One region of the Komagataeibacter xylinus genome, then DNA from elsewhere that is predicted to be linked to it. Evidence: riboswitches for the same ligand, from Rfam matches in the RefSeq annotation. Region 1 holds a riboswitch; the other holds the start of a gene.
The links. Region 1 has a riboswitch for S-adenosylmethionine ahead of FMA36_RS11840 (homoserine O-succinyltransferase). Riboswitches for the same ligand answer to the same signal wherever they lie in the genome.
Positions count from the first base shown of each region.

Region 2: linked by a shared signal. The riboswitch ahead of metZ (O-succinylhomoserine sulfhydrylase) and the one ahead of FMA36_RS11840 (homoserine O-succinyltransferase) in region 1 are both predicted to bind S-adenosylmethionine.

Region 1 is NZ_CP041348.1:2,468,552-2,484,605, reverse strand. It holds gene kdsA (3-deoxy-8-phosphooctulonate synthase) at 1-689, shown strand, start outside; gene FMA36_RS11850 (glycosyltransferase family 4 protein) at 779-1,858, opposite strand; gene FMA36_RS11845 (hypothetical protein) at 1,902-3,077, opposite strand; gene FMA36_RS11840 (homoserine O-succinyltransferase) at 3,245-4,192, opposite strand; SAM-I-IV-variant riboswitch at 4,238-4,345, opposite strand; gene FMA36_RS11835 (putative bifunctional diguanylate cyclase/phosphodiesterase) at 4,446-6,581, opposite strand; gene FMA36_RS11830 (phosphomannomutase) at 7,099-8,547, shown strand; gene FMA36_RS11825 (tannase/feruloyl esterase family alpha/beta hydrolase) at 8,700-10,307, shown strand; gene FMA36_RS11820 (hypothetical protein) at 10,384-10,734, opposite strand; gene FMA36_RS11815 (hypothetical protein) at 10,889-11,455, shown strand; gene shc (squalene--hopene cyclase) at 11,580-13,685, opposite strand; gene FMA36_RS11805 (TetR/AcrR family transcriptional regulator) at 13,727-14,284, opposite strand; gene FMA36_RS11800 (NAD(P)-dependent alcohol dehydrogenase) at 14,419-15,477, opposite strand; gene FMA36_RS11795 (hypothetical protein) at 15,816-16,054, opposite strand, start outside.
Region 2 is NZ_CP041348.1:1,682,778-1,698,831, reverse strand. It holds gene FMA36_RS08145 (peptidylprolyl isomerase) at 1-833, shown strand, start outside; gene argJ (bifunctional glutamate N-acetyltransferase/amino-acid acetyltransferase ArgJ) at 920-2,155, shown strand; gene FMA36_RS08135 (RDD family protein) at 2,382-2,984, shown strand; gene FMA36_RS08130 (mechanosensitive ion channel domain-containing protein) at 3,178-5,787, shown strand; gene FMA36_RS08125 (2OG-Fe dioxygenase family protein) at 5,780-6,514, shown strand; gene FMA36_RS08120 (hypothetical protein) at 6,511-7,569, shown strand; gene FMA36_RS08115 (ABC transporter permease) at 7,731-8,921, shown strand; gene FMA36_RS08110 (ABC transporter ATP-binding protein) at 8,927-9,730, shown strand; gene FMA36_RS08105 (MlaD family protein) at 9,730-10,689, shown strand; gene FMA36_RS08100 (PqiC family protein) at 10,686-11,360, shown strand; gene FMA36_RS08095 (hypothetical protein) at 11,763-12,251, shown strand; tRNA gene FMA36_RS08090 (tRNA-Gly) at 12,621-12,694, opposite strand; SAM riboswitch at 12,813-12,893, shown strand; gene metZ (O-succinylhomoserine sulfhydrylase) at 13,012-14,214, shown strand; gene apaG (Co2+/Mg2+ efflux protein ApaG) at 14,234-14,710, shown strand; gene folE (GTP cyclohydrolase I FolE) at 14,768-15,373, shown strand; gene FMA36_RS08070 (DJ-1/PfpI family protein) at 15,439-16,020, opposite strand.

The sequences.
Region 1 (16,054 bases):
TCTATAAAAGCTCGTTCGACAAGGCCAACCGCACCTCCATCAACGGGGCGCGGGGCGTGGGCATGGCGCAGGGGCTTGATATCCTCTCGCAGGTGCGTGCGCGTTTTGGCATGCCGGTGCTGACCGATGTGCACCAGCCAGACCAGTGCGCGCCGGTGGCGGAAGTGGCCGATGTGCTCCAGATCCCGGCCTTCCTGTGCCGCCAGACCGACCTGTTGCTGGCAGCAGGCCAGACGGGGGCGGCCATCAACATCAAAAAGGGGCAGTTCCTTGCCCCGTGGGACATGGCGAACGTGGCGGCCAAGGTCGCCTCGACCGGTAACGCGCGCATCATGCTGTGCGAGCGTGGCACGTCGTTTGGCTACAACACGCTGGTCAATGACATGCGCGCCCTGCCCATCATGGCAGGCACGGGCTATCCCGTCATCTATGATGCCACGCATTCGGTGCAGCAGCCCGGCGGCCTGGGTTCGGCCTCGGGCGGGCAGCGCGTGTTTGCGCCCATTCTGGCGCGTGCGGCCCTTGCCATTGGCGTGGCGGGCCTGTTTATCGAGACCCATCCCGACCCCGACACGGCCCCGAGCGATGGCGCGACCATGCTGCCGCTCTCGGCCATGGAAGATCTGCTGGGCACCCTGCTGCGCTATGACCAGCTGACCAAGCAGACCCCGCCGGACGAGATCCTCTGACCACAAAAAGCGTCAGAAGAATGCCGCCTTTTTGAAAAAAGGCGGCACCCGGAAACTTTTACTCTTTAACGTCGGAATAGATGGTGGCGCTACGCCAGCGCCGCCATGCGCTGCAACACCGCGCTGCCTGCCTGCATGAAGGCCGCCGGGCTGAAATGCTGCGCCACATAAGCCCGTGCCGCCTGCCCCATGGAGGCAAGCCGTTCGGGCTGGCGCAGGGCCAGTTCAAGCTTACCAGCCAGTTCATGCGGGCGGCGGGGGCGAACGTGCCAGCCGCTGACCCCTTCGGTAATGGAATGCGTCATCTCGCCCACGGTGCTGCCCAGCACCGGCAGGCCCATGTTCATGGCCTCATGGGCGGCAATGCAGAAGCCTTCCTGCCGCGATGGCTGAACATAGAGGTGGCACCCCCGCAGGAAGGCCGCCGTATCCTCGACATAACCCGCGAAATGCACCTGATCCAGCCCGTGGCGCTGGCAGAAGCCTTGCAGCCGCGCATGCTCAGCCCCCTCCCCGCCTATGGTGATGCTGTAGGGCGGCAGGCCCGGCACATCACGCAGGGCCAGCAGCGCGCGGAACAGGATGTCATACCCCTTGGATGGATCAAGCCGTCCCAGCGAGCCGATCCGCACCACCTCGCCCGGCTGCCACGGCACGGCGGGCGTCAGATCAGGATCAATGCGGAAGATGGGCCATGACATCACCCAATCTGCCGGCAGACCAAGGCGCTGGCGGGTCAGTTCGGTCACGTAGCCTGAATCGCCCACCCATAACCGGCTGCGGTTTCTCATCAGCCGTAGCAGCGCCAGATTGGCTGGCTTGAGAAAGGCGTTGTGCTGCCAGCTCACCACCGGAATACCATGGCGCAAACCCACAAGCTGCCCGAGCAGGGTCGCGCGGGTGAGCGATGTCCAGATATGGGTGGGCTGCACCTGCCGCACCCAGGCATCCAGCCTGTGCAGCATCAGCGCGGGAGATGATGTATCCTCGGCCAGTACGACCGGCGTCAGCCCGGCATTACGCAGGGCAGGCATGGCGCGGCCATTGCGTGGGGAGAGAGCCGCAACATCAACACTGTGCCCGTTAGCACGGCATACCTCCACGATATCGGGTATGGGCAGGGCAGCGCCACCACCCTCGAACGTGTTGATGATATAGGCGATCCGCATGACCCTCTCCTCCCACACCGATGGTCATGGGTTCTCTCAGCTTTCAGGCGGCGGCTGTTTTACCATGCGAGAGGAAATACACAATGTCCCGGGCGGCGCGGCTGGCTGCACTCTCATTGGGCACGGTGTGGAAGGTGGCGGCAAAGGCCTCCTGCTGGCGTGGCCCATAGAGGGCCTGCTGCGCCTGCGCCACGGCAAGCGCATGGGGAAGTTCATCCACCCGGTCGATCACCTGCCCCATGTTCCAGTGGGCATAGCTTGGATTGTCGCGCCACTGCGCCCTGTGCGAATTGAGGAAGATGCACGGCCGCGGCTGGTAGATCCATTCGTAGATCTGACTGCTGACATCACCGAGGTAAATATCAGCCCCGCGTACATAGGACATGTCGACCGAGTTGGCGCTGCCGGTATCGATCAGGATATGCGACAGGTTGCGGATTTTCTGCGGTATCATCCGGCGCAGGCGCAGCCTGCGGTGCTCGACCGATGTATGCAGGTTGCGCCGGAACAGCATGACATGGGGCGCGAAGATCAGGTTGTAGTCATCCTGCCGCGCAAACCAGTCCAGCACTTCAAGCCCCATATCCCACCATGAGGACAGGACGGGATCGAAATGCGGGTTGTACAGCACGGTCGGGCGGTCGTTATCAAAGAACCGGCGGCGTCTGGACAGGTCAACGATATCGAATTTGGGGTAGCCGACAACGGAATACGCATCAGGGCGGATGAGATCCTTGGCCTGCATGCGCTCGCGCGTCTTCTCACCGGGCAGCAGCACCAGGTCGAAAAACCGCGTCACGTCCCGAAACCCGATGGAGCGGTCGCCCGCGCCGTGGGGGAAGTAGATCAGCTTGATGTCGAGCTGGAAATGGCTTTTGAGCAGGGCGGATGTGGTCTCGGGCACCACCAGCGCGTCAAAGCGGGCGAACAGGCGTATATTCTCGCGCAGGTTGGCAATGCGGCGGAATGGCAGGAAGGAACGGGCCACCACGTTGACGGCACGCGCAAGAAGGCTGATGTCGATGCGCACGAAGGTCACGTTCTGTGCGCAGGCGGCTACCGTGCGGCGTACATGCGCCTCCTGCTCCACCGATGAGGTAATGACCGTAACATCCTGCCCCAACGCGACAAGCTGGCAGATGATGGGTGCCGTATGCGAAACCTGGTGGATGCAGTCGTGATTGAATAGAAAGCCGATCTTCATGCCATGCAATGTCATGCCTGTAACTATGTCGGTTTTTTACCGCAATAAATAGCCGCGGATCATGGCCTTGATCACTTCTAGCATCTCCGCCAACGGGGGAGAATACCCCATTCCCGCCCCGTTCTTTTTATTGCCTGACGTTTGCGCGAACAGCCATGGTCCTTTCACATATCTGTGTGCCCTCAGGCGCAGGCCAGGGCCGGGCTGCGGCTTTCATGCCCGATCCGCGCCATATCGAACGGCGTGGTCTGGTAGATCTGGTTGATCCAGTTGCCCGCCAGCAGGTGCGCATGCGCACGCCAGCGGTTGATGGGGCGCAGGGTCGGGTCATCATGCGGGAAATAGTTGTACGGCACCGCAATATCGAGGCCCTTCTCGCGGTCGCGGAAATATTCATCGGCCAGCGAGGTGGAATCATATTCAAGATGGTTGAACATGTGCAGTGCATGGTGGCGCGGGTCATCAAGCAGGCACAGGCCGGTCTCGGGGCTCTCGGCCAGAACGGTCATGTCAGTGCCGCGCGGCAGGTCCGCGCGCCGCACCTCCGTCCAGCGCGAGACGGGAATGGACAGATCATCGGCAAAGCCCTGCAGGTAGGGCGAGGTGGGTGCCATAATGCGGTGGTCATATACCCCGAACGCCTTGCGGGCGAGCATGTGCTTGGGCACGCCATGAAAGTGGTGCACCGCGGCCTGCGCGGCCCAGCAGATGTTGAAACATCGGTGCACGTTGGTCCGGGTCCAGTCGAACACGCGGCGCAGTTCATCCCAGTATGTCACCTCGGCAAATGGCAGGCGCTCGACGGGGGCTCCGGTGATGATGAAGCCATCGAAGCGCGCGCCGCGCACATCCTCCCACGCCCGGTAGAACGAGGTCATGTGACTGGCGGAAGCATTGCGCGGCACATGGCCGCTCATGCGCACCAGCGTGAGTTCGACCTGCAGCGGTGTCGCCCCGATGAGGCGGGCGATCTGGGTCTCGGTGCGGATCTTGTTGGGCATGAGGTTGAGCAGGCCGATGCGCAGCGGGCGGATATCCTGCCGTATGGCGTCGGTCTCGCCCATCACCATCACGCCCTCGGCTTCAAGCGTGCCGCGTGCGGGCAGATCATCGGGTATTCTTATGGGCATTGCCGCGTCCGTCCTCAATTGTGAGGGGCATGACGCGCTACGTGGCATGATCCGTTTTGTTGCCGGCCTGGCCACATCCTCCCTTGCGGGAGCGCCACCTTGCCCGGAACGGCAGGTTGGCGTTGGGCGTCGCCCCAACTCCTGATGCTGGCCGCGCTTTTAAGTGTTTTCTGTTACGATGGCAAGACCATGCGCGCACAGGCGCCATGCGGGCAGGCACACATATTCGTCAGTCACACTGGGGCGCCTGCGTTCAGGCGTGGGTGAGGATGCTCTGGCGGATCATCTCCGATGGCTGCGGGCGGCCAAGCAGGAAACCCTGCACCTGGTTGCAGCCAAGCGCGTTGAGATGCGTCCACTGGTCGTGTGTTTCCACGCCTTCCGCCGTGATGGGAATGTCCATGCTCTGCGCCAGGCTGATGATGGCGCGGATGATGCCTGCTGCCCCGCGCTCGGGCAGTTCCTGCACGAAGGAGCGGTCGATCTTGATCTTCTGGAAGCGAAACGAGCGCAGGTAGCCCAGCGAGGAATAGCCGGTGCCGAAATCATCAAGCACGATGCTGCACCCGATCTGGCCCAGCCTGTGCAGGATGTCGCGGTTGGTGGCGCTGTTCTGCACGAAGATGTTCTCGGTGATCTCGACCTCGAGCCGCGCGGGGGCAAGGCCGGAGGCTGCCAGAGCCCCTTCCACAATGCTCAGGAAGCGCGGGTTGCGCAGCTGGATGGGCGAGACATTGACCGCAATGCGCACCTGCTCGGGCCAGCCCGCCGCCTCAATGCAGGCGGCGCGCAGCACCCATTCCCCGAGGTCGTGGATCAGGCCGTTCTCCTCGGCCAAGCCCACGAACTGGTCAGGCGGGATCATGCCGCGCTCGGGGTGGTGCCAGCGCACCAGCGCCTCGCACGCGCTGATGCGGTTGCCCGGCATGGAATAGAGCGGCTGGAAATGCAGCGTCAGCGCATTGCCCGCAATGGCCGCGCGCAGGTCGTTGCCAAGGCGCGCGCGGGTCTGGATTTCATCGCGCAGGTCGGCATCAAAGAACTGGAAGCCGTTGCGCCCGAGCGACTTGGCGCGGTACAGCGCAATATCGGCATGTTGCAGAAGGATTTCGGCGCTGTCGCCATCCTGCGGGTACAGTGCCGCACCAATGCTGGCGCCAATGACGATATGGTGCCCGTCGATGATGTAGGGCCTGCTTACGGTCTCGACAATCTCGCGCGCGCGGCCGGTCAGTTCGGCGGGGTCGGGCACATCGGGCCAGATGATGGCAAACTCGTCGCCACCCAGCCGTGCCACAAGGTCTTCGGGCCGGCTGCAGGCCAGCAGCCGGGCGGAGACCAGCCGCAGCAGCGTATCACCCGCCGCGTGACCATACACGTCATTGACGGTCTTGAAGTAATCAAGGTCGATGCACAGCAGCGTCGCACTCAGGCCGGGGGCGCAACTGGCCTCGAGCCGGGCGGAGAACAGGGCGCGGTTGGCAAGCCCGGTCAGCGGGTCGTAATGGGCAAGCTGCTCGACGCGGTGCTGGGCGTTACGCTGCTCGGTCACGTCATCGGCCACGCACATTTCCCACCGCGCGCCGCCACGCTCATCGGTAATGGTGACATGACGGGTGGCGATGGCGCGCGCCGTGCCATGGTGGTCGCACAGAACCTGCTCCGCCGCCTGTGCGCGCCCTGCCGCGCGGCTGAGCAGCAGGTGGCCGATCTCGTCGGCATCGAATACGGCATCGACATTGCGCTCGAGCAGAAGGTCGCGCGTGCAGCCCATCATTTCTTCTGCTGCGCGGTTGACCAGCACGGGATGGTCATCACGCATGGAACGCACGATCAGGGCGGAGGGAATGTTCTCGACAATGGTGTCGATGAACAGCTTGTCACGCAGGATGCGTTTATTGGCCCGCCGCAGGTCTTCCGCCGCCGCCTTCAGCCCCGAGGCAGAGGCCACGGCGTGGGAATGCGAGGCATTGATCAGGTCCAGCGCCGAGCCCGTACCATGATAGCGCCCCGCCTTTGTCACGATATAGCCGCGCATGAGGTCGGAGGGCTGGGTCATGAGCGCGCGTGCCGTAAACTCGGCGGAGGGAATGTCGGCATCGATCATGACCGGGGCATCATCCATCAGCAGCGCCACGGGGCGGCGGTTGAACAGCGCATGGCCAAACCGGCCCGATACCTTGAGAAAGAAGGCCTGCCGTTCCACCAGGCCCACTGGTGTGCCGTGTTCATCCACCACCGCCACCAGCATCAGGGCGGGGTCATTGTGAAACAGTTCGAACAGCCGCTCGCCCAGCGCATCCGGCCCGATGACCGGCCCCTGGCAGGCGATATCGCCCATGGTCGTGAAGGCCTGCCGGGCTGGCGGGGCGGCGATATCGTTCATCATGCAATGTTCCACAACCATTTCAAATCGGAGGGCGCCATGCCTGCGCCTGCGTTCAAAAAGCGCATGACTGCCTGCCCTACCGGCCCGAAGAACGGGGCCGTGCGCAATCGACGTACGGGCACATCATGATGTCGCAACGAACCGGCAGGCCATATTCATCATTCCTTAACCACGGCCTCTTCATCTAGCCGCCGCGCCTGCCCGCATGTGTTATGTTTTCGATACATTTTTATTATGTTTTTATGAACAAAAACCAAAAACACAGTATAGATCAGCCATTCATACAATATCGCACTCTTCGCCCCCTTCCCGCCCGCCTTATTTGCGCCATGCCCCTGCCCCACGCTGGCCCGCGCGGCGGGGGCAGGCGGCAGGAAGCACGACCCGTGTCGCAACAACCGGGCACGATTGTTTGTATAAACGCCTGCCCGCGCGCCTGCGTTGTGTGCAGGCAGGCGCGAAAGCCCGCGCAGGATTGGTCAGGAGCGAGAAAGAACCCATGAAGATAGCCCAGTGGATGCAGCATTCCGGTGTCGCGTTTGGAACGAGCGGCGCGCGCGGCCTTGTCAGCGCGATGAAGGATTCGGTCTGCTTCGCCTACACCGTGGGCTACCTGCGGCACCTGGCCAGCCTTGGCGAGTTCGCGCCCGGCGCATCAGTGGCCGTGGCGGGGGATCTGCGCCCGAGCACGCCCCGCATCCTGCGCGCCTGTGCGGCCGCGATCCGTTACATGCGCGGCGTGCCGGTCTTTTGCGGTTATGTGCCAACGCCCGCTTTGTGCCTGCATGCGTTTGCGCATGGCATGCCCTCGCTCATGGTCACGGGCAGCCATATTCCGGCCGATCGCAACGGCATCAAGTTCAACCGCGCGCGCGGCGAGTTCCTCAAACCCGATGAAGCCGCGATGCGCGGGCTTGACGTCAACCTGCCCGAAGGCTGGTTCGATGCCGAAGGCACGCTGACGGCACCACCCGACCTGCCGCCCGTAACCGATGTGGTGCCCGGCTTTGTGGCCCGGTACCGTGACTTTTTTGGTGCCGATGCGCTGGCGGGACTGAAACTGGGCATCTACCAGCATTCCGCCGTGGGGCGCGACGTGCTGGTGCAGATTGTCGAGGCCCTTGGCGCCACTGCCGTACCACTGGGCCGCATGGACAGTTTCATCCCCGTTGATACCGAAGCCGTCCGCCCCGAGGATGCCGCCCTCGCCCGCGAATGGGCCGCCGATGGCACGCTTGATGCCATCCTGACCACCGATGGCGATTCCGACCGCCCGCTGCTGGCCGACCGCCATGGCGCATGGCTGCGCGGCGACGTGCTGGGCATTCTGGCCGCCCGTTTCCTGGCCGCCCGCGCCGTGGCAACCCCGGTCAGCAGCAACACGGCGCTGGAGCAGGCAGGCTTTGCCCATAAGGTGCAGCGCACGCGCATCGGCTCGCCCTACGTGGTCGCGGCCATGACGCAGGCGGCGGTTGACGGGCATGAACCCTCGGTCGGGTATGAAGCCAATGGCGGTTTTCTGCTGGCAAGTCCGGTCACGCGCGGCGGGCGCGTGCTGGCAGCACTGCCTACGCGGGATTCCGTTCTGCCCATGATCTGCGCGCTCGTGGCCGCGCGCGAGGCCGGCACCGACCTTGCCGGACTTGTCGCCACGCTGCCCCGCCGCTTTACGCTGAGCGACCGGCTCAAAGACATGCCCACCGACCAGAGCACCGCCCATATCGCCGCCCTGCGTAGCAACCCGGCACAGGGGGCGGACGCGCTGGGCCTGACCGATGCCTGCGGCACGCTGGCCTATGTGGATGAAACCGATGGCCTGCGCATGACCTTTGCGGGCAGCGAGGTCATTCACCTCCGCCCTTCAGGCAACGCGCCGGAACTGCGCGTGTATGTGGAGGCCGAAAGCCCCGAACGGGCGGCGCAACTGTTGCAGACGGGACTGGAGGCCGTGAGCGCATGGCGCTGAGGCTGCGGCCCGCGCTGGACTGAGGCCCCCGCCTGCCCGTGGCCCGGGGGCTTCCACCCTTGGGCATTCGGGACCACAATGGGGGCAGCCGTCATGACCCGATCCGGCGCATGACACCTGTTTTCCCTGCAATGAGCCGCCAGGACCTTCGCATGCCTCACCCCGATCCCCTGCCCGCGCGCCCTTCATGGCGTGCTTACCGGCGCGCCGTGGCAGGTGCCCTGCTTGCCGCCCCGTTCATGATGGCCGGGGTCTGCACGGCACGGGCTACAGGGTGTAGCGACCTTGCCCGCCACGCCCTGCCTGATGCCACCTTTACCACCGTTGAAACCGTAAAAGCCGGAAGCTGGCACGCACCGCAGGACCAGCTCAGCCACATCATGTCCACACCGGGCATGAACCTGGCCGGGCACCCGACCGAGGCCGCGAACCCCGCCTTCTGCCGCGTGGCCATCACGCTCCACCCAACGGCGGATTCCCATATCCGCACCGAAATCTGGCTGCCGCTCAAGGGGTGGAACGGCAGGTTGCTGGGGGTGGGCAATTTTGGCTGGGCAGGCTCGCTCATGTATGATGGCATGGCCACCGGCCTGAGCGAAGGCTATGCGGTAGCCAGCACCGATACCGGGCATGACAGCGCCACCCCGGAGGGCCAGGGCGGGCGCTTTACGCTGGGCCACCCCGAGAAAATGATCGACTACGCCTACCGCGCCGACCACCTGATGACGGTCGCGGCCAAGGCGCTGGTCAGGACATTCTATGGCCACGAGGCCACGCATGCCTACTGGATCGGCTGCTCGCTCGGCGGTCTGGAAGGGCTGATCGAAGCAAAACGCTACCCTGAGGATTATGACGGCATTGTAGCGGGCGCGCCGCCCAACCCGATTGTCAACTTCAATGCCGAACAGCTCTGGGCGGGGTGGATGAGCTATCATGATCCGGCGCTGCGCGTATCACGCGACAAGTTCCGGCTGCTCAATACGGCGGTCATGAATGCCTGCGCGGGACCGGTAGGCAAAAAACAGGGCTTTGTGGATGAACCGGACCGCTGCGCCTTCAGGCCCGAACAGCTTCTGTGCGCAACGGGCAGCAACACGACCAATTGCCTGACCGCCGACGAAGTACGTGCCGCGCGCAACATCTATCAGGGCCCCGTTGACCCGCTGACGCACACGGTCATCTTCCCCGGCCCGGCCAAGGGCAGCGAGGATGGTTTTTCAGCGGATGGCAAGGCCTTCCCCGTAGCGCTCGACCTGTTCAGATACGCAGCCTTCCAGAACCCGGACTGGGACTGGACCACCCTGAAATGGGATACCGACGTGCAGGAAGCCACCCGCAAGGTCGGCCCGCTCCTGCATGTGGATGACAACCTTGCGCCCTTCCTCGCCCGCGGGGGCAGGCTGCTGCTCTATATCGGCTGGAATGACGGCCATAATCCCCAGCAGCTTGCCACCTACTATCAGGCCGTGCAGCGCCACGCGGGGGCTGCCGGGCATGACGGGGTCAGGCTCATCACCATTCCCGGCATGGAGCACTGCCACGGTGGTGCCGGGTGTGACACCTTCAGCAAGCTCGGTGCAATCGATAACTGGGTCAGCCACGGGCAGGCGCCTGACATGATCGTTGCGGCCCGCGTTGACGAGGGCAGGATTGTCCGCACCCGCCCGCTCTGCGCCTGGCCCGCTGTTGCGCGCTATGATGGGCAGGGCGACATGGATGATGCCCGAAGCTTTGCCTGCGTTACGCCAGGCACGAAATAATTTTTAAAAACTACAGGGAATGCCGTCTTAAAAAAAGGCGGCATTCCAAAACTTCAGTTATTCTCCAAAAACCTTTTCAGTTTTTCAGAATAACCCATTCACCCTCGACCTTTTTTACCGGCACGGTAGCCTCGCGCACGTCGCCTTGCGCGTTTTTCAGCGTGATCTTGCAGGTGTAGATGGAGTCCTCGCCTTCCTTCGTGTGGCAGTCGCTATCAACAACCTTGACCTGCGGGTTCTGTGACACGAGCGGGTTGGGCCGCCCGATCAACTCCATGCTGAGGTGGTTTGCCTGGTCAAGCTCCTGCTTCATGCTCTTGTCCAGCGCCGTCTGTATGTCGCTCGTCGAGGGGCCGCCACAGGCCGTCAGCGCCAGCACGGGAAGCAGCACCAGGCCGGAACGCAGGGATTTAACTGAAAAACGCATGGTGAGTTCTTTCACGGGCAGGAATTGAGGCCGTGCTTATGATAAAGGTACCCATAGATGTCAATAAACTAGGCTTTATGCCTGATTAACCGACAGGCATTGGCCATCCTTTATCAACACCCATGCCCCCATTAGCCACGCCCGGCCGGAGAACATGATGACAGCAGACCACGAACACACCGAAGCCGCGCAGGGCAGCCCGGAAGGCGATGATACCCCCCTGCCCCCTGAAAATGGTGGCAAAAAGGGATGGCTGAAATCAAGGATCGCTGCGGTAGGCGAAAGAACGGGCCGGGTCAGGAAAGGAGTAAAAGACTATTACAGAAGCGACGCCTCGCAGGAGAAAATCCAGTGGCTGCGCAACAGGACCCTGTCCATCAGGGATTCCGAACTTCTGGAAAAATATGGCCCGCTGATCGAGCAGACCATCCGGCAGGTCGCCTCTTCCAGTGTGTTCAATATTCTGGCCGATGAACTGATCATTGCCCGATTTGCCAATCTGGTCATTGCGCACCTGCCGCCACATGTACAGCTTGTGTTGCGCAAGACCGGCATGGACAGGCTGCTGATAGCAGCATTATCGCGCGCCAAGGAGCCGATCCTGCGCAGGATCGTAGCCATGCGCCTGCATGGCGTGCCCGCCGCTGATGCCATGAAAGCCCGGCCGAACGGGATTGAAGCCAGCCCCGCCACAACAAGGAAAGACGGGACGGAAAAATAAACAGCGCTGCTTTATTTAAGGCAGCGCTGTTTTGAAGCTTTTTGAAAACAGCTTCACCAAAAACTTCTTTCAGTTTTTTAAAAGTCAGATGGGCAGGCGCATTTTAAATGCGCCTGCCTGTGTTTCAGGTGCTGCTTTTAAGCAGGCGTGACGCCCGGCTCAGCGCCATGATGGGGAAAAACTGCCGGTACAGGTCATAGCGCAGCATGAACGCGCGCGAGAGTTCCGCGCCCTGCTGCAGGCGGCTTGTCAGGGCCGGGTCATCGAGCTTGATGGTCTGCCCCACCCCGTAACCGGGGAAGCCGGTGCCGGTGAACTCCTTTTCATCCCAGCGGCCATCAGGCTGTTGCAGGTCGATCAGGTAGCGGCAGCCACGCACGATGGCCTCATGGTCCTGCTTGCGGTTGGCCGCGATCAGCCCCATCAGCGCCCAGGCAGTCTGTGATGGCGTGGTCGGCCCGCGCCCGATAGAGGCAATCTCCATGTAGGATGCGCAGCTTTCGCCCCAGCCGCCATTTTCCTGCTGGTGGGCCACAAGCCAGTCACACGCCTTGGCAATGTAAGGCTGGGTCATGTCCTCGCCAATGGCGGCAAGGGCGGGCAGCACCGCGCCCGTGCCATACAGGTAATTGACGCCCCAGCGGCCAAACCACGGGCCATCGGCTTCCTGCTCGGCGCGGATATAGGCCAGCCCGCGCTGGAGCGCAGGCATGTCGCGCGGCAGGCCCAGCACGCCAAAGGCCTCGAGCACATGCGCCGTTACATCGACGGAAGGCGGGTCGAGTGCCTCGCCAAAATCACAGAACGGGATCTTGGACAGCAGGGCGCGGTTGTTATCCTTGTCAAACGCGCCCCAGCCGCCGCAGGTGCTCTGCATGCCCACAAGCCAGTTCACACCGCGGGTAATGGCGGCCTCGACGCCCCTGCCCTTCCATTCCTCCCGGTCGCGGCAGGCGGCCAGTGCAATCAGGGCCACGGCGGTATCATCGGTATCGGGGTAACGGTCATTGGCGTATTCAAACGCCCAGCCACCGGGTTCCAGATCCGGCAGCTTGACGGACCAGTCGCCCTTCACCCGCACCTGCCGCTCAAGCAGCCAGCCCAGTGCCTTGTCCATCTCGGGGGAGAAATTGGTCTCGGCATCAGCATCATGCAGGGCCATCAGCGCAAGCATGGTGTCCCATACCGGGCTGTTGGTGGCCTGCACCCAGCTTGCATCGCCCCGGTCATAGCGCCAGCCGGGATCATCCAGCGCAGCCAGTCCCTTGGCCATGACGGGGTGATGGAACTGGTAGTCCTCGCCATGCAGCGCCATCAGGCCATAGACCCATGGCGGCTGGATGCCGCCCCAGCCGCCATCGGCATCCTGGTGGCGGATGATCCATTCCAGCATGTGCCGGATCGCGGCCTCGCGCATGGTGTTGCGTTTGAGGAATTTCGTCTGCAGCCAGTGCAGCGCGCGATCGGTCTTGCGGAAGAAGGTGGCCCACAGATCCTGCCCATCACGCGGAGGCAGTTCGTAATCGAAATTCTCGCGCCCTGCGGGAAACAGCGCATCAAGCCGGTCCTGCGGGCGCAGGGGGCGTGAGGAGCGCCGCGCGGACAGGATGGCCAGCGGCACCAGTGTCGCGCGCGCCCACTGCGCGAAATTGTAGATTGAGAAAACGAATTTGTTGGGAAACCAGATAATTTCAGGCGGCAGGTTGGGCGTTTTTTCCCACGGCCATTCCCCAATCAGGGCCAGCCAGTAACGGGTGAACACGCGCACGTTGCGCAGGCCGCCCTTGCTCGCGATCCATGTAGCCGCCCGGCTCAGGGCGGGGTCATCGGCGGCATAACCCAGCGAGCGCAGGGCAGCATAGGATTCGACAGTGGCGTTGATATCGCCATTGCCCGCGCCGTAATAGATGCCCCATGAGCCATCCTCGCGCTGCATTTCCAGCAGGGCCTTGCCCAGGCGGGGGCGCAGGGAGTGGTCCTCAAGGCCAAGGAACCACAGGGCCAGGCACCATTCGGCCTCCATCGAGGCGTTTGACGCGACCGACCCGACCCAGTGGCCATCGGGCTTTTGCTGTTCCATCAGCCATTTGCAGGCGGCGGAAATGGTGTGCGTCAGGCTGTTGTCAATGCCCCTGAAAGCCGCCGCCGGAGCGGAATCGGGGCGGGATTCGGTCTTGTCGGGGCCGGGAGTGCCGGCCTGCTTGCGTGAAAGACGACTTTCGCTGTTCATTTCATCCATACCTGTGGGCGATATAATAGTCAGGGGCCTTGTCAATCCGTGCTGGCCTGCGGGGATGCGACCAGTTGCTCAAAATCAGCGAAGACAGTTTCCCACTCCGCCTGATCCATTTCAATAAACCCTGTGCTGCGCAGAAAAAATGCCCCCTCGGCGGCAAAAAGCGCCGTGCGGGCCCGACGCGCCACGGCAGAGGCCGGATTACACACTTTGAACCAGCGTGCATACCACGCCCGCAGCCGGTGCAGGTGTTTGGGTGACTGCATGAGGGTGACAAGCATGCCTGCCATACGGGTCTGTGTGGCCTCATCAATCTGGCTGGCCACCACCACATAGGCGTGTGCCCGATCGGTGGCATCGGGGCGGGCAGGCATGTTCTGGCTCACCTGTGCATCAAAAACCGCGATCCAGCGGTCGATCAGCGCGGTAATCAGGTCATCCTTGCTGCCAAAGCAGTATTGCAGGCCGCCTTTGGTAATGCCAGCCTCGCGCGCCACGGCATCGAGCGTCAGCGCGGCAGCACCTTCGCGCTGCACAAGGTGTTCGACGCAATCAAGCACCCTGTCGCGGTCAATGGTTCTCGGGCGCGCCATGCGCGGGGCCTCCGCAGTTTCATTCCATCTGGATGGAATTAAACCATGGCGGTCCGCACCCCGCAAGTCATTGCCGTGCGCCCAGCCAAATGCCGCCTTTGAAAACAGGCGGCACCCGCAAACGTGTCTTGGTATCAGGCCGCGGTGAGCGAGGCCATGTCGATCACAAAGCGATAATGTACATCGCCCCGGTCCATGCGCTCGAAGGCCTCGTTAATCTGCTGCATGGGCACGATCTCGCAATCGGGCAGGATGTTCTTGCGCGCGCAGAAGTCGAGCAGTTCCTGTGTCTGTGGCAGGCCACCCACGGGCGAGCCGGTAATGCGCCGCCGCCCCAGCACCAGCGGTAGCGAACTGAACGCGGGCACCGGGCCAAGATTGCCCACAATCACCAGCACCCCTTCCACATCAAGCAGGGCAACATAGGGCGAGACATCATGCGCAACGGGCACGGTATCGATAATGACATCGAGCGAGGAGGCCCCGGCCTTCATCGCCTCATCGGAGGTGGAAACGATGACATGATCCGCCCCCAGCGCCTTCGCTTCCGCCGCCTTGGCGGCACTACGGGTAATGACCGTGACCGTGGCGCCCAGCCCTGCGGCAAGCCGCACGGCCAGATGCCCCAGCCCGCCAATGCCCACTACGCCCACGCGGCTGCCCGGCCCCACATTCCATGTGCGCAGCGGGGAATAGACGGTAATGCCCGCGCACAGCAGCGGCCCCGCGCGGGCGGGATCAAGCCCCGCAGGCAGGCGCAGCACGAATTCATCGCGCACCACGATGTGCTTGGAGTAGCCACCATGCGTGGTTTCGCAGGTGAGCCGGTCGCGGCCGTTATAGGTTAGGGTCGGGACTTCGCGACACATCTGCTGCTCGCCCCGGCGGCACTGGTCGCATTGCTGGCAGCTATCGACAATGGTGCCCACGGCCACGGCATCACCCACCTTGTGGCGTGTCACCCTGGGGCCGACAGCCACGACCTGACCAATGATTTCATGCCCCGGCACGCAGGGGTAGAGCGTTGGCCCCCACTCCTTCCAGTCATCACGGCTCTGGTGCAGGTCGGAATGACACACGCCACAGTACAGGATTTCGAGGGCCACATCATTATCACGCAGGTCACGGCGCTCGAAGGCATAGGGCGCCAGCGGTGTTTTTGCATCACGCGCGGCATAACCAATGGTTTTCATGTTGTTCCACCCTGTTCAGACTATTGCTCTACGGCACGGGCACAAAGCCCTTTCTCGCCCGCTCGGTGGCATGAAGATCATCCGCCAGACATGGCGGCGGAAACAGACTTTCCCGCCTCAGGCTGAGGGAGCCTTGAAGCCCTGCCACACCGGAGTTTGCAAGAACGCAGTCTTGCACTGATGGTTCAGGCCTGCAAGGCAGGCGGTACGCCCCCCTGCGGCAGGTCTTGTGGAAATGACATTCCGGTTTATCCCTGCATAAGCACGGTGCACAGCTACCGCCGCCACGTCAGGCATGGGCGCGACAGGCGGATGGATGGGAGAGCGTGCCATGTGCTTCATCCATTTACGGGTATTGTCAGCACGGCGCCTGGATTTTTGGTGGTTTTGGACAGTTCCATCAGGATCTGCAGCATGGTGAACCCGAGTTTGCTGGGAAAATCGGTATCCGATATATAGTAGAACTTATTATTGTACTTTGTTGATACAAAAGAAGATCGCGGCCGTTCATTGCTGACATGAACAAAAACCGTTGGCTTTGTATTTCGCCCGACCAAAATGATTTTGGGCAGGGTGC
Region 2 (16,054 bases), 790 kb from region 1:
CTCCTGCAATGGCGGCCTCCCCCGCGCCGGCGGCGCCCGCCGCACCGGCCACGGCGGACCAGAATCCGCTGCTTGCCAGCGTGAACGGGCAGGATATCCGCCTCAATGACGTGCGGCAGGCCATGGCCACGATGCCCGAGCAGCTGCGCAAGCTGCCCGACAACATCATCGTACCGATCCTGCTCAACCAGCTCGTTGACCAGCGCGCCATCCAGCTTGCCGCCACCAAGTCCGGGCTCGACAAGCAGCCCGACGTGCAGCAGCAGATGCAGCAGGCCTCGCAGGGCGCGCTGCAGAATGCCTACCTGTCGGCGCAGGTCGCACCGACCCTGACCGATGATGCAGTCAAGGCGTATTACGACAAGAACTACGCCAACAAGCCGGGCGCTGAAGAAATTCATGCCCGCCACATCCTGGTCCAGACCGAGGCCGAGGCCAACGACGTGATCAAGCAGCTCAAGGGCGGCGCCGATTTCGGGCAGCTGGCCACCAAGCTGTCGAAGGATCCCGGCTCGGCCAAGCAGAATGGCGGCGACCTGGGCTGGTTCAAGAAGGGCGACATGCTGCCCACCTTCTGGGATGCGGCATCTTCCATGCAGCCCAACAGCTACAGCCAGACCCCGGTGCACACCCAGTATGGCTGGCACGTGATCCAGGTGCTGGGCAAGCGCACCGCGCCCACCCCCACGCTTGACGCAACGCGCGACCAGATCCGCCAGAAGCTGATCCAGGACGGCGTGCAGAAGGCGGTTGCCAACGCGCTGGCACAGGTCAAGGTCGTGCGCTACGGCCCCGACGGCAAGCCCCTGCCTGAAAACCAGCCCGCCCACTAAAAGCGGCCTGCCGCGCGGCGGGGCGCACACGCCCTGCCGTGCCACCTGAATTCTTTCCCCGCCCCTGCACCGGAAGCCGAACGACCATGGCCAAAGCCCTGCCCGTCTCCCCCCTTGCCCAGCCTCTGCCCGAACTGCCGCCGCTGGCTGGCGTGCGTTTTGGCGCAACCGAGGCCGGTATCCGCTACACGGGGCGCACCGATCTGGTCATGGCTGAATTCGCACCGGGCACGACGGTGGCGGGCGTCTATACAAAAAGCAAATGCCCAGGTGCTCCGGTGGACTGGTGCCGCGCGGCCATGGCCGATGGCCGGGCCCGCGCGCTGGTGGTCAATGCGGGCAACGCCAATGTCTTTACCGGCCGGGCCGGGTTTGAGGCGACGCAGGCCAACGCGGCCGATGCCGCGCGCTTGGTCAACTGCGCTGCCAGCGAGGTGTTCCTCGCCTCCACCGGCGTGATTGGCGAGGTGCTGCCCTACCAGAAGATTTCGGCCGCCCTGCCCGGCCTGTACGCAACACTCTCGGCCAATGGCTGGGCGGATGCCGCGCGTGGCATCATGACCACCGACACCTTCCCCAAGGCCGCGACCCGCACGGCAAAAATCGGCGACACCACGGTGCGCATACAGGGCATTGCCAAGGGCAGCGGCATGGTCGCACCCGACATGGCCACCATGCTCGCCTTTGTCGCAACCGACGCGAAGCTGCCTGCCAGCGTGCTCCAGTCCTTCCTGACCGAGGGCGTAAACCGCAGCTTCAACTGCATCACGGTGGATTCGGACACCTCCACCTCCGACATGGTGCTGCTGTTCGCCACAGGCCAGGCTGGCAATGCCGAGATCACCGACCCTGCTGCGCCCGAACTGGCCCATTTCCGCGCGGCCCTTGATTCGCTGCTGCTGGAACTGGCCCTGCTCGTCATCCGCGATGGCGAGGGGGTGACGAAGATGATGCATATTGTCGTCACCGGCGCGACGTCGGATGAATCGGCCCACAGGGTCGCCATGGCCGTAGCCAACTCGCCGCTGGTCAAGACCGCCGTGGCAGGCGAGGATGCCAACTGGGGCCGCGTGGTCATGGCGGTGGGCAAATGCGGCGAGCCCGCCAACCGCGATACGCTCTCCGTCGGCATTGGCGGCACATGGATCGCCGAAGGGGGCACCGTGGTGCCCGACTACGACGAAACCCCGGTCGTGGCTCACATGAAGGGCAAGGAAATCGAGATCACGATCGACCTTGGCCTGGCCAACGGCACGGCGCAGGCATGGGGATGTGACCTCACGCATGGCTATATCGACATCAACGGCTCCTATCGCAGCTAACAGGCACTGATAAAAAAGTAAAAGTTTTTGGGTGCCGCCTTTTTTCAAAAAGGCGGCGTTCTTTTCTCAGCTTTTGGGGAAAAACTTCACCAAGAACTTTCTTGGGTTTTTATACAGCCGCCGGGCCTGCCTGATGGGCAGCGCGTTTTTCCTGCTTCCGCTGCGCAGCGAGCAATGGCATTGCTGTACGGGTAAACCTCTTGGCAGCCAGACAGGAATGCCCTGCATGACGAACCCGTTTTTCCGCCCTGCCTCCCCCACCGAGATCTGGACCTATGCCGGGTTCTGGATGCGTGTGGTTGCCCATGTGATCGATGGCATCGTGCTGTGGGCGGTGCTGGGGCTCATGGGCCTGCTGCTGGTGCCGCCAAGCCTTTCGGTGTCGGTGTTCGACACGCAGGCGACTGGCGGCAGCGGCGGTGACTACCGCATCTCCTACATCGAGCCCGCGGGCTACACGCAGGCTGACTACACCATCGTCTCGGCCATGCCCCACCTGCACTGGAACGGGAACGGGCTGTTCGAGCTGGCGTCGATCCTGCTGCCTGCACTCTATTTCATCGTGTTTGAATCCTCGCGCTTTCAGGCCACGCCCGGCAAACTAGCATGCCAGATGCGCGTGACCGACCTTTACGGTAACCGGGTCACGCCGCTGCGCGCGGCGGGGCGCTATTTTGGCAAATATCTTTCGGCGCTGCTGCTTGGCGTAGGCTTTCTCATGGTCATGTGGACACAGCGCAAGCAGGCACTGCACGACATTCTGGCCGGCACCTGCGTGATCCGGCGCGAAGCCCGCGCCCTGGCCCCACAGCCCCCGCAATGGGGCTGAAAAACGCAAAAAAGGCATGCCAAGAATGCAACCATGCAGGCTTTGGCAATCTTTTGTCCTGATATTGCATGCTTTCAGGCGGTAAGATGGCACACCCCCGCACAGTGATGGGCGGGGGTGCTGTGTCATTCGACAGGGGAGCCTGAACCCGCCCCGGCGGGGTTTTATATTTTCAAGGAGGTGAACAATCGGCATGTCAGCCCATTTCACGACGCGCGCCCATCCCGTATCCAGACAGTCCCGACGGGGCGGCATCCTGACAGTGCTGGCGGCTTTCCTGCTCGCCCTCCTGCCCTGCATTCCCCACGCTCATGCCGCCGATCCCGGCACGGCGGCCGCCCAGGCCACGGGGCAGACCATCACCGCCCAGCAGGCCCAGCAGGTGCTCTCGGTGATGAACGACCCGCAGAAGCGCGAGGAATTCACCAAAACCCTTGATGCCATCGCCAAGGGCCTGCCTGCGCCGACCACGCCTGCCACAGCGCCTGCCCCTGCTCCGGCCCCCGCCAAGAAGGCCGCCGCCGCCAACTCCGATGTTGAAGTCGAGCCCGGCAGCATCAGCAGCGAAACCATGAACGAGCTGAGCCATATCCGCGATATCGCGTTGAAGCAGGGCCAGAACTTCATGGCGCTGTTCGCCGATCTGGCCTTTGTGGGGCGCTGGGTTCACTCCATCCTGTCCAATGCGGATTCGCGCCAGATCCTGCTTGATGCGATGGGGCGTGCGGGCATCATCTTCATTCTCGCCCTCGTGGCTGAGCGTGGCCTGTCCATTGTGCTGCGCAAGCCGCTAGCCAGTGTTACCGCGCGCGCGGTGGCAACCGAGCAGCGCCTGAACCAGCGCCTCGCACGTGAGGACGCGGCAGATGCAAACCAGCCCAGCCCGCCGCCTGCCACCGCGGCCGATGCCCAGGCCGAACAGCAGACCGAGCAGACCCGCGAGCAGGATGACCGCCAGCAGCATGAAACGCTGCGCATCATCACGCGCATTCCCTACTCGCTGCTGCATTTCCTCATCAAGCTGCTGCCGGTCGCCCTCTTCTTCGGGCTGGGCTATGGGGCCTCCGCCCTGTTCACCACCACCCACCAGGCGGCGATGGTCACCATCACGCTCACCAACGCCTATGTCATCGCGCGCGTGATCTACCTGCTGCTCGAGACCGTGTTCGTGCCGCACTCGCCCACCATCCGCCTGTGCAGCGCATCCGATGCGACAGCGCGCATGGTCACGCGGTGGTGGAACTTTCTGGTGGCGGCCCCTTCCATCGTGGTCTGCCTGTCCACGCTTGGCGGCGTGTTCCACATGCCCGCCCGTGGCACCGAAGCCATCATCCGCGCGGTGGTGCTGATCGAGCATATGCTGATCGCCGTCTTCATCTGGCGCATCCGCCACCATGTGGGCGCGGCCCTTCAGCCCTCGGGCCGGCTGCGTGAGAAGCCGTTCTGGATGTTCGTGGGCAAGATGGTCCGCTTCTGGTGGATCCCGGCCATGTTCTTCGACTTCGCGCTGTGGCTGGTCTGGGCCACCCAGATCCAGGGCGGGTATGCCTGGATCCTGCGCACGCTGTCGCTGACCATCGTGGTCATTCTGGGCGCGCGGCTGCTGTCGGTGCTGGCCTTCAGCCTGCAGAACAAGATCTTCCACGTGCCCGAGGCGACCGAAAAGCGTTATCCCGGCCTGCAGGCCCGCGTGGACTACTACTACCCCATGGCGCGGCGCACGCTGTCGGTGCTGCTGGTGTTCTTCACGATCGTGCTGCTGCTCCAGTCCTGGGGGCTGCCGGCCATCCGCTTCTTCGTGCATGGCTCGCTGGGCACCAAGATCGTGGGCGCGATGCTGACGATCATGATCGCCTACACCATCGCCATCGTGGTGTGGGAGGTCGCCAACGCCACCCTGCAGAACCAGATCACCCGCTTCGAGACATCGGACCAGGCCTCACGCGCGACACGGCTGCGCACGGTACTGCCGATCATCCGCACGGTGCTGCTCACCTTCATCATCATCATCGTGACGGTGACCACGCTGTCGCAGATCGGCATTAACGTGGCCCCCCTGCTTACGGGTGCGGGCATCATGGGTGCGGCCATCGCGTTCGGTTCCCAGAGCCTGGTCAAGGACTTCATCACCGGCTTCTTCATGCTGGTGGAAAACGCCATGCAGGTGGGTGACTGGGTTACGGCGGGCGCCGTATCGGGCACGGTGGAGCATCTGTCCATCCGCACGCTGCGGCTGCGCGCGGTGAACGGGGACCTGCACATCATCCCGTTCTCGTCCGTCACCTCGATTGCCAATACCTCGCGCGACTACAACCTCGTGGTGGTCAGCTTCATGCTCGACCTGTCGGAAGACCCGCACCGGGTGGCCGCAATTTTGCAGGATGAACTGGCGATCCTGCGCAAGGACCATGTGTATGGCCCGCTCATCAAGTCTGACTTCTCCTTCCTCGGGCTGGAGCAGGCTGATGGCAATGGGTCCAAGTTCCTTGGCTCCATCCGCACCGCGCCGGGGTCGAAGTGGAAGGTCTACCGCGAGTATTACAGCCGTCTGAGCGCGCGCATGGTGAAGGAACAGGTCAAGTTCCCAATCCCGACTTCGATGAACCTGCTGACCAACGGCCCCTCCGGCAAGCTGCAGATGCACATGGAAGAAAATTTCCCCAAGGCCGCTCTCGAAAAGCCTGCTCAGCCTGAAGCCAAGGATAGCACGGCCGCCAGCCCGGAGGGTGCAACCGATGCCCCCAAGGGCGAAGCCGCCAGTGCTGCCCCCGCGCCAAAGGGAAATGACTCCACCCATGGCTGAAGATACAGCGGGCATACTGGCCCACCTCGAGGCTCCCCTGCGCGCGGATGGCTTTGCCTTCGTGCCCGCAGGGGCCATGCGCGCCCTGCTGTGCCAGCAGGCCGTGGCGGACTGGGCCAGCTTTGCCGCAAGCTGGAACCGGCTGGGGCTGGACCGCTACATGGCTGATGGCGGTCGCTACCGCCGCCGCCGCCACGCCACCTTCGCCATCAGCGCCGAAGGCATAAGGCGCAAGAAGCACCAGCCCCATTACCAGAGCCGCGACTACAACGAACTCAATGGCGGCATCGAGCGCTGGTTCCGCGCCATCGAGCCCGAGATGGGCAGCCACCCTGCCCTGCTGGCCATTTTGCGGCTCATGCATCGCATCGTGACCGACCTGAGCGAACCCGCGAGCCTGCCCGATGTGTGGCACACCGAGGTGCACCAGTTCCGCATCGAAGCATTGGAGAACAGCCCCGGCCAGCCCACGCCCGAGGGCCTGCACCGCGATGGCGTGGACTGGGTGATGGTGATCATGGTGCGGCGTGAGAACGTCATGTCAGGCGAGACCTCCATCCATGACCTGCAACGCACCCTGCTTGGCGGGTTCATGCTCGACCAGCCGCTTGATACGGCGGTGGTCAATGACAACCGCGTCTATCATGGCGTGACGGCCGTGCGCCCGCTTGACCCCGCCCGACCGGCCTACCGTGATGTTCTGGTCGTGACGTTCCGCCATCAATGAGGCAGGCGGGGGCCGGGCAGGCAGGCCCGTGGCGGCGCTTTGCCCTGCTGGCCCTGCTGGCGATCGGGGTAACGGGGGGTGGGCTCTACCTGTTCATCATCACGGTTGACCCGTGGAACATTCTGCCCTTCTCGCCGCCTCTTGCGCGCATACCCGTCACCTCCAACGCCCGCTACACCATGCCTGCGCTGGCGCGCGCGCCGCAGTTTGACTCCGTCATCATCGGCACCTCGACCAGCCGCCTCATACAGCCTGCCGTGCTGGGACCGGAGCTGGGTGCACATTTTCTCAGCATGGCCATGAACAGCGCCAGCCCGTGGGAGCAGTCGCGCGAACTCGATGCCTTCCTGCGGGCGCACCCGGCGCCGCGCATTGTCCTGATCGGCATCGACGCCGCCTGGTGCCACCCCCGCCCCGGCAGCCTGAGCGGCCCCAACCGCCCCTGGCCGGAATGGATGTACGGCCACCCGCCAGCAGCAGGCTACCTGCACATGGCCAGCCTGTATGCCCTGCAGGAAGCAGCCAATGAATTCCTGTGGCTGGCCGGGCGCAAGCCCCAGCGCTTTGGCGCGGATGGCTATACACGCTTCGTGCCCCCCGACAGCCAGTACGACCCCGCCCGCGTGCAGGCCATTTTCAGCCGCTGGGCACCCCCAGACAACACGCCCGCCCCGCCCGGCATGGCACAGACGCCACCTGCGGGCATGGACCTGCTGGCCGATATGCTGGCGCGCATGCCTGCCATCACGCGGCGCGTCGTGTGGTTCCCGCCTGCCTCAACCTTTCTGCACGGCACGCCTGGCAGTGTGGCCGATGCGCGGCTTGCGGCCTGCCGTCTGGGCGTGAGCCGGGTGACAGCCCCCCGCCACGACACGCTGGTGCTCGACTTCAACCATGACACCGCCCTGACCAGAAACCGGGACAATTTCTGGGATCCGCTGCACTACCGCCAGCCCGTGGCCGAGCGCATCATGGCCGACATGACCGCCGCCATCATGACCGGCCATGTGAACGATCCGGCAGTGGAAATGTCCTCCGCCCATGCGCCGCCCTGAGCACGGCCCGGCCAAAGCCATGCGCTCCCATCGCGGAGCCTTCACGGCAGCAGGGCTTGTGCCGGGCGGGTCATCTGGTATGGAAAACAGAACACCGTGAGAGACCCGCCACCTGCCTGCCAGCAAACAGGCGGATGACGAGAACCGGGATCGTTTTGTGCATGCCGCCCCGCAACCGGGTGGGCGAGGTTGCGGCACTGAGGTTGGAGAGGCTGGTGAAAACGTCCGTCAATGGTGCGCCGCAATGGCATCTGCAGCCCGAGGCGAACCGGACCCTTGTCACATTGTCCGGGGACTGGATTGCACAGCAGGGCCATCTTCCCGACTTTCCGGAATCCGGGTTCAGGGATGTGCCACACGGCGAACCGGTTGAATTCAGCACCGATCAGCTTGGCAAATGGGATACCTCGCTGATCAGCTTCCTGTGGGAGCTCAAGCGCACCGCCCGTGAAGACGACGTGCAGCTGCGCATCGACACCCTGCCCGAATCCGCGCGCAAGCTGCTCGACCTGCTGCCCGAAATCCCGCCCACGCCCGCGCCATTACCACCGCATAAATTCCAGCCTGTCACCGCCGTGGGCCAGCTCACGCTCGATACGCTCAACGAGGTCGGCTGCGTGAGCGAAATGGGGGCTGCAGCCGCCAAAGGCGGGTTTGCCGCCGTGGTGGGGCGCGGCATGATGCGTACCGTCGACCTCATGTCCGACCTCAGTGCCGCAGGGCCTGCGGCACTGCTGATCGTGGGCGTGGTCAACTTCCTTGTCGGCGCGATCCTGGCCTTTGTGGGATCGGTGGAACTGCACAAATTCGCAGCCGACATCTATGTGGCGAGCCTCGTCGCCATTGCCATGGTGCGCGAGATGTCGGCGGTGATGACGGCCATCATCATGGCGGGCCGCACCGGTGGCGCCTATGCCGCGCGCATCTCCACCATGCAGGCCAATGAGGAAATCGACGCGCTGCAGGTGTTCGGCATTCCGGTTTCGAGCTACCTGATCCTGCCCTCGGTGCTCGCGCTGGCCTTCACCATGCCGCTGCTTTACCTGTATGGCTGCCTGATCGGCATGCTCGGCGGGTTCTTCGTCTCCTACATCATGCTCGATGTCTCGCCGCTGGGCTATTTTCATGAAACCCTGCAGGCGCTGCCGCTTGACCAGTTCACCTTCGGCTTCATCAAGAGCCTCGTGTTCGGCACCTTCATCGGGCTGACAAGCTGCCGCATTGGCCTCAAGGCCGGGCGGAGTGCGGCTGATGTGGGCATCGCGGCCACCAAGGCCGTGGTGGTGGGCATTGTGGGCGTGATCGCGCTTGATGCGGTCTTCGCGGTTATTGCCAATGTTATCGGGATCTGATCGCCATGAATAACCAGATGCCCTCCACCGATGACCGCCCCGTCATGATCGACGTGAATGACGTGACGCTGGCCTTCGGCCCGCGCGTGATCCAGCATGATGTCTCGTTTCAGGTCCGGCGCGGCAGCATCTTTGCCGTAATGGGCGGCTCGGGCTGCGGCAAGAGCACGCTGCTCAAGAGCATGATCGGCCTGCTGCGCCCCACGCACGGCACCTACATGGTGCAGAAGGACAATTACTGGGCCGGCGATGATGACAGCCGCGTGCGGATCGGGCGCCGCTTTGGCGTACTGTTCCAGAGCGGGGCGCTGTGGAGCTCGATGACCGTGGGCGAGAACGTGGCCCTGCCCATGCAGATGTTCACCAAGCTTGAACCGCACGTGATCCGCCAGCTTGTCGAGCTCAAGCTGGGGCTTGTGGGCATGCTGCATGCCATTGACCAGTATCCATCCGAGCTCAGCGGCGGCATGCGCAAGCGCGCGGGGCTGGCGCGCGCCATGTCGCTCGACCCCGATATCCTGTTCTTCGACGAGCCTTCTGCCGGTCTCGACCCCATTACCTCGGCAAGGCTTGATGAGCTGATCCTGAACCTGCGCGACGGGCTGGGGGCTACGATCATCATCGTCAGCCACGAGCTCTCGAGCCTGTTCCATATTGCTGATGATGGCATCTTTCTTGATGCCGACCAGAAAACTGCCATCGCCCATGGCTCGCCCACATGGCTGCGCGACCACTGCACCGACCCCACGGTGCACGCCTTCATGCACCGTGAGCAGCTGGACAGTTCCAGCACCCATGGAAACGGGTAATGCCGATGCCCGGCAGGCAGACACTGATCGGCGCGGTCGTGCTCGGGGTGGCGGCCGTGGGGCTTGGCGTGCTGACGGTCAAGGGCGACCTGCCCCTGCCCGGCCGCAGCAGCGAGGCCGTGGTGGTGTTTGAAAGCCCCACGAACGGGCTGGATATTGGCTCGCCGGTCAATTTCCGCGGGGTGCCGGTGGGTGCTGTCGAGCGGATTACGGTCAAGGTGGACCCGGTCGACCACCACACCTACATGCCGGTCTATATCCTGTTCGACCCGGATCATGCGCCGGGGCGGGGCGACCTGCCGCCGCTGCCGCAACTCGTGGCCAACGGGCTGCGGGCGGACATGATGCTGCACAGCCTGGTCACGGGCCAGACCGAACTCGATCTTGACCTCGACCCCGACACGCCCGTGCGCCTGCACCCCGACCTGACCGACCTGCCGGAAATACCGATGGGCCAGACCGCGCTGCAGCAGCTTGAAGCGATGATGGTTTCCACCTCCATGGAGGGGCTGCGCCATGACCTGGCCACCGCCCTGGCCAGCGTGCACAGGCTCGTGGCTGACGTGAACGCCACCATGCCGGGCATGATGACCAGCATTCATGATACATCGGCGCACAGTGAGATGGCGGTGCGCCAGATCCGCGCCACCGTGATCGATGCGGAAAACCGGGCCAGCGTGAGCATAAACAAGCTGGACAGGCTGATTGCCACCAATACCCGCCAGTTTGAAGGCCGCCGTGCCGAACTGCTCACACTCATTGCCAACACAAGGCAAACCATGGCGCAATCGCGTGAAACCCTTGCAGGGCTGCGCGCACTGCTCGATCCGCAGTCCCGTGACATGCTCAACCTGAATGATACGATGCGTGACGTAATGGAAGCCGGCTACGGGCTGCGCGGATTCGCCAATGAAGTCGAAAGTAATCCGCAACTTCTGCTGATGGGACGCAATCAATGAAAACGCGCCAGCCCGCTATCTCCCTTTCGCGCCTGTATCCGGCCCTGCGGGCGGGTGGTGGCCTGCTGCTCTCGGCCATGGTGCTGTCGGCCTGTTCCTCAGCGCCCGTGCGCTTTTACACGCTGGGCGCGCCTGCCATCGCCACGGGTGCGGAAACCACCTCCACCACTCCCATTACCGACAGCACGCCGGTCATCGAGGTCGAGCGGACCCGCCTGCCCGACTATCTGGACAGCCAGGACATCATGGTGCGCAACGGCCATGAAATCGAGCGCAGCGGGCTTGGCCGCTGGGCCAGCCGCCTTTCCGTGGGGGCAACCGACCTGATCACGGCGCGGCTTGCGCAGAAATGGCCGAACCTGTTCGTGACCGACCAGCCCCAGCCCGACCGCCCCACCTGGCGGCTGCAGCTCAATATCAGCCGCCTTGATGTCAGCCGCGATGGGTCCTCCGCGCTGAATGCGGACTGGGCCATCATTCCGCAGGATTCGCGCCAGCCCATCCAGCGCAACCGCACCGTCATTCTGGGCAGCGGGGCAACCGGCAGCAATGAAAACATTGCCAAGGTGACCGAGGGCCTGCTGAACCAGCTCAGCGACCGCATCGAGGCCAGCTGGCCCACAACGGCAGCGGAACCTGCCGCCAGCACCCGCCACCACGGGCGGAGCTGAGGTCTATTTTGGGAGAAGCCTGTTTTAAAAAGCTTCAGGAAACGCCGCCTTTTTTCAAAAAGGCGGCACCCAAAAACTTTTGTCCGTTTTAATTCACTTCACCATGGAATATTTTTAAATACTAAAAACAGGCCCTGCCCTTATTGGTATTGATATAAAAAACATCCCCGATCTTCACTATTTTCATAAATCTTTTTACGTTTACTGAAATACAGATTGCGGGGTCAGAAACGACCTGAAAAGGCCCGTTCAGAAAATATCCTGCATTCATCAGCAAGCTTCAAGAAACGCTGACCGTTTGCAAACGCAGCTTTTGCCACGGACTGGAAGACAGCACGGAACCTTGAAGGGCGCTACGCATTGGGTTCGCTATACCTTTGTCATTGCGGGAGTGTGCCCTTCATGCCGTGTATCCGTTACCTGCTGCGTGCCTTTGTGCTGCCTGTCGTCATCATGGGGCTGCCGGGCGTGAGTGCGGCATGGGCGGAAGGGGGGCCAGTGATTCTGGCGCAGCATCCCGGCACCGAACTCGACCGGCAGGCCCGGCTGCTGGTCTCGCCCGATTTGCATGATGCCGCCATGCAGAACGAACGTCCGGTGCTGCTGACAGGCTCGGGCCGCCTGTCGGATGATCCACCGCGCACGGCGCTGTTCGTGCAGTTGCAATCGGCCAGCCTGTGCGGCTCGGCGGGGTGCTCCACCTCCGTTTACCTGCCGGACGGGCGTAAATGGATACAGGTTCTGGATTCCGTCAGCGGCCCGATCACCATCACGCCCGAAATGCATGAGGGCATGCACGACCTGCTGGTCGATGGCACAGATCGGTGGGTCTGGAATGGCAGCACCTATGCCGACACGCAGGCTACGGCCGAACCCACCCCAACCCGATAAAAAGGCAGAAAGGCCAAAAGTTTTTGGCAAATCTTTTTTCAAAAAGCTTTGAAAGACGCCGCCTTTTTAAAAAAAGGCGGCACCCCGAAACTTTTACTGTTTTAAATCACTGTTCCCAGATTGGGTAACCCAATACGGAATACAGTCATTCCCCTGTGGATATACGTCCCGAAACACTATTACGTGCAGAAATGCACCACAGAATGCATCCTATCTGGCACCATTATTGAAAACTACTGCCGCAGGCTGATCATTATCTTGAAAATGATCGGGACAGGCAGAGTGAATGCGCCCTGTCCGACTGCAGTATTGAAAATACGCAGACAGATCATGATGGCCACGATCAGGATAACGATCTGTAAGGGAAACTGGAGCGGGTGAAGGGAATCGAACCCTCGTATGCAGCTTGGGAAGCTGCCGTTCTACCATTGAACTACACCCGCAGGCCCGCCCTCTATACTGCACAAGCATGGCAGATGCAATCACCCCTTTAGGGGGCTGGCCAGCAGTTGACGCACCCGGTCCTGATCCGCAATAAGCATGCATGCCCGGGCAAGGTTGCGCCCGTGCCCTCGTGATTTGATACGGCCGGCTTGCGGCGAGGTAAAACATACGCGCTAAAGAGGCCTGATCCCGCCGGTGACAGGGCGCGGGCATCATGGTTTCCACGGTCGTGCGCCGCCTTCGGGCCAGACTGCCGGGCATCAACCGGCGCTGGCCTGCCTTCACACCACCCTGTTTGCAGGAACTGCCACCCACCATGACTGACCAGCCCGACCCCAAATCCTTCCGCCCCGCAACGCGCCTGATCAACGCGGGCCTCGAGCGCACGCCCTATGGCGAGACCAGCGAGGCGATGTTCCTGACCTCCGGCTTTGTCTATGACAGCGCCGAGCAGGCCGAAGGCACCTTTACCGGCGATGTCTCGCACTACCAGTACACCCGCTTTGGTAACCCCACGGTAGCCAACCTCGAGCGCCGCCTGTGCGACCTTGAAGGCGCTGAAGCCTGTGCCCTGACCTCCACCGGCATGGGCGCCGTGTCATCGGCGCTGCTCGCACAGGTGCGCGCGGGCGACCGCGTTGTGGCCTCGCGCGCGCTATTCGGCTCATGCCACTGGATCGTCTCCGAACTGCTGCCGCGCTACGGCGTGGAGACGGTGTTCGTCGATGGCGGCGACATGGCAGCGTGGAAGGACGCACTGAACAAGCCCACCCGTGCCGTGTTGCTTGAAAGCCCGTCGAACCCCATGCTCGACGTGCTCGACATCCGCATGATCTGTGACCTTGCCCACAAGGCAGGGGCCACCGTGGTGGTCGATAACGTGTTCGCCACCCCGCTCTACCAGAAGCCGCTCGAACTCGGGGCCGACGTGGTGGTGTATTCATGCACCAAGCACATTGATGGCCAGGGCCGCGTGCTCGGTGGCGCCGTGCTGGGCGCGGAAAAATGGATCAACGAGGTGCTGCGTCCCTTCCAGCGCAATACCGGCAACAGCCTCTCGCCGTTCAATGCGTGGGTCATGCTCAAGAGCATCGAGACCCTGGCCCTGCGCGTCAACGCCATGACGCAGAACGCCGCGAAAGTAGCCGACTTCCTGGCCACAGCTCCCGGCATTGCCCGCGTGTTCTATCCCGGCCGCAAGGACCACCCGCAATACGAACTGGCCAAAAAGCAGATGGCGGCGGGCTCCACACTGGTGGCGTTTGAGGTCGAGGGCGGCAAGGCGGGGGCGTTTGCTTTCATGAACGCGCTGCGGCTGATCTCGATCTCGAACAACCTTGGCGATGCCCGCTCGCTGGTCACGCACCCGGCCACAACCACCCACATGAAGCTCGCACCGGAAGAGCGTGCCCGCCTTGGCATTACCGATGGCGCGATCCGCTTCTCGGTCGGGCTGGAAGATGCCGATGACCTGATCGATGACCTCAGGCGCGGCCTCGCGGCGCTGGCCAACCGGTAAGAGCAGGAGCGTCGCCACCATGAGCAAGAACAGGCCCTTCCTTCCCCCCGGCGGGGAAGCCGCTGACGCCGCACTGGGCGAGACACCGGACAACACGCCGTGTTTCGAGGCGACGACCGACAGGGTGCGCGTGGTGGTCCAGACCTTCTGGCTCGATGACCAGTCCGAGCCCGATGAGCACCGCTATGTGTGGGCTTACCGGGTGCGGATCGAGAACCACGGCGATACGGCGGTGCAGCTCCTGCGCCGCAGCTGGCGCATCGTGGACGGGCAGGGCCGGATCGAACGGGTGGAAGGCGAAGGCGTGGTGGGCGAGCAGCCCCTGATCGACGCCGCCGCCAGTTTTGAATACATGTCAGGCGCCGCCCTTGAAACGCCAACCGGCTTCATGGGCGGGCAGTACCACATGATCCGCCCGGCCAGCCGGGAGCACTTCGATATCAGCATTCCGGTCTTCAGCCTCGACAGCCCGCACCACCCGACCATCCTGCATTAAGTTTTTCCTCCGTGGCCTGTCCCTGCCGGGCGGGCCCCTGCAACAAGAACCCACAGCATGACCCCCATCGATTCCCGCCCCACCCGCACGGAAGCAGAAGAGGCCGTACGCACCCTGCTGCGCTGGGCGGGCGAAGACCCCGACCGCGAAGGCCTGCGCGACACGCCTGCCCGCGTCATCAAATCCTATGGCGAATTCTTCGCAGGCTATGCCGAAGACCCGGTGGACATGCTGCGCCGCACCTTCTCCGAGGTCGATGATTATGACGAGATGGTGCTGCTGCGCGATATCCGCGTGGAGAGCCATTGCGAGCACCATATGGTGCCCATCATTGGCGTGGCGCATGTGGCCTACCTGCCGCGCAAGCGGGTGGTGGGCATTTCCAAGCTGGCCCGCGTGGTCGACGCCTATGCCCGGCGCTTCCAGATCCAGGAACGCCTGACCGCGCAGATTGCCAACACCATCAACGAGGAACTCCAGCCCTATGGCGTGGGCGTGGTGATCGAGGCGGCGCACCAGTGCATGACCACGCGCGGCGTGCACCGCCCCGGCGTGTCGATGGTGACCAGCCGCATGCTCGGCACGTTCCGCACCAACTCCGACACACGGCGGGAATTCCTGTCCATTCTCAACCGCCCGGCCATGAGCAGCGCGGGGATCTGAATACAATCAGAAATTTCTGGTGAAGCTTTTTTCAAAAAGCTTCACCAGAAAACTTTTCTCCGCTTTTAAGCGAGTGTGACCTTCGCCCCCAACACGGCAATGAACTGCGCCAGCCAGGCCGGGTGCGCGGGCCATGCAGGCGCCGTAACCAGCATGCCATCGGTCACGGCGGCATCAATGGCAATATCGGCATAAACGCCACCCGCCAGTTCCACATCGGGGCGGCAGGCGGGATAGGCGGAAACCCTGCGGCCTGAAATGATGCGGGCAGCCGCCAGAAGCTGGGCGGCATGGCAGATCGCGGCCAGAGGGCGATCGGCAAAGGCGCGGACGAGTTCGATCACCTGTGCATCGAGTCGCAGATATTCCGGCGCGCGGCCACCGGGCAGGATCAGGCCCGCGTAATCAGCGTGGCTGATCGCATCAAAACCGGCATTGAGCACGAAGCGGTGGCCCGGCTTCTCGCTATAGGTCTGCGCCCCCTCAAAATCATGGATGGCGGTCAGCACGTAGTCGCCCTTTTTTTTGCCGGGGCAGACCGTATCAACCGTGTAGCCGAGCATGGTCAGGGCCTGAAAGGGCACCATGATCTCGTAATCCTCGACATAGTCACCCGCCAGCAACAGCAGCTTTTTTGTGCCTGTCATGCCTTTTCTCCTCAGCCTGCCTTAACCCGATGCC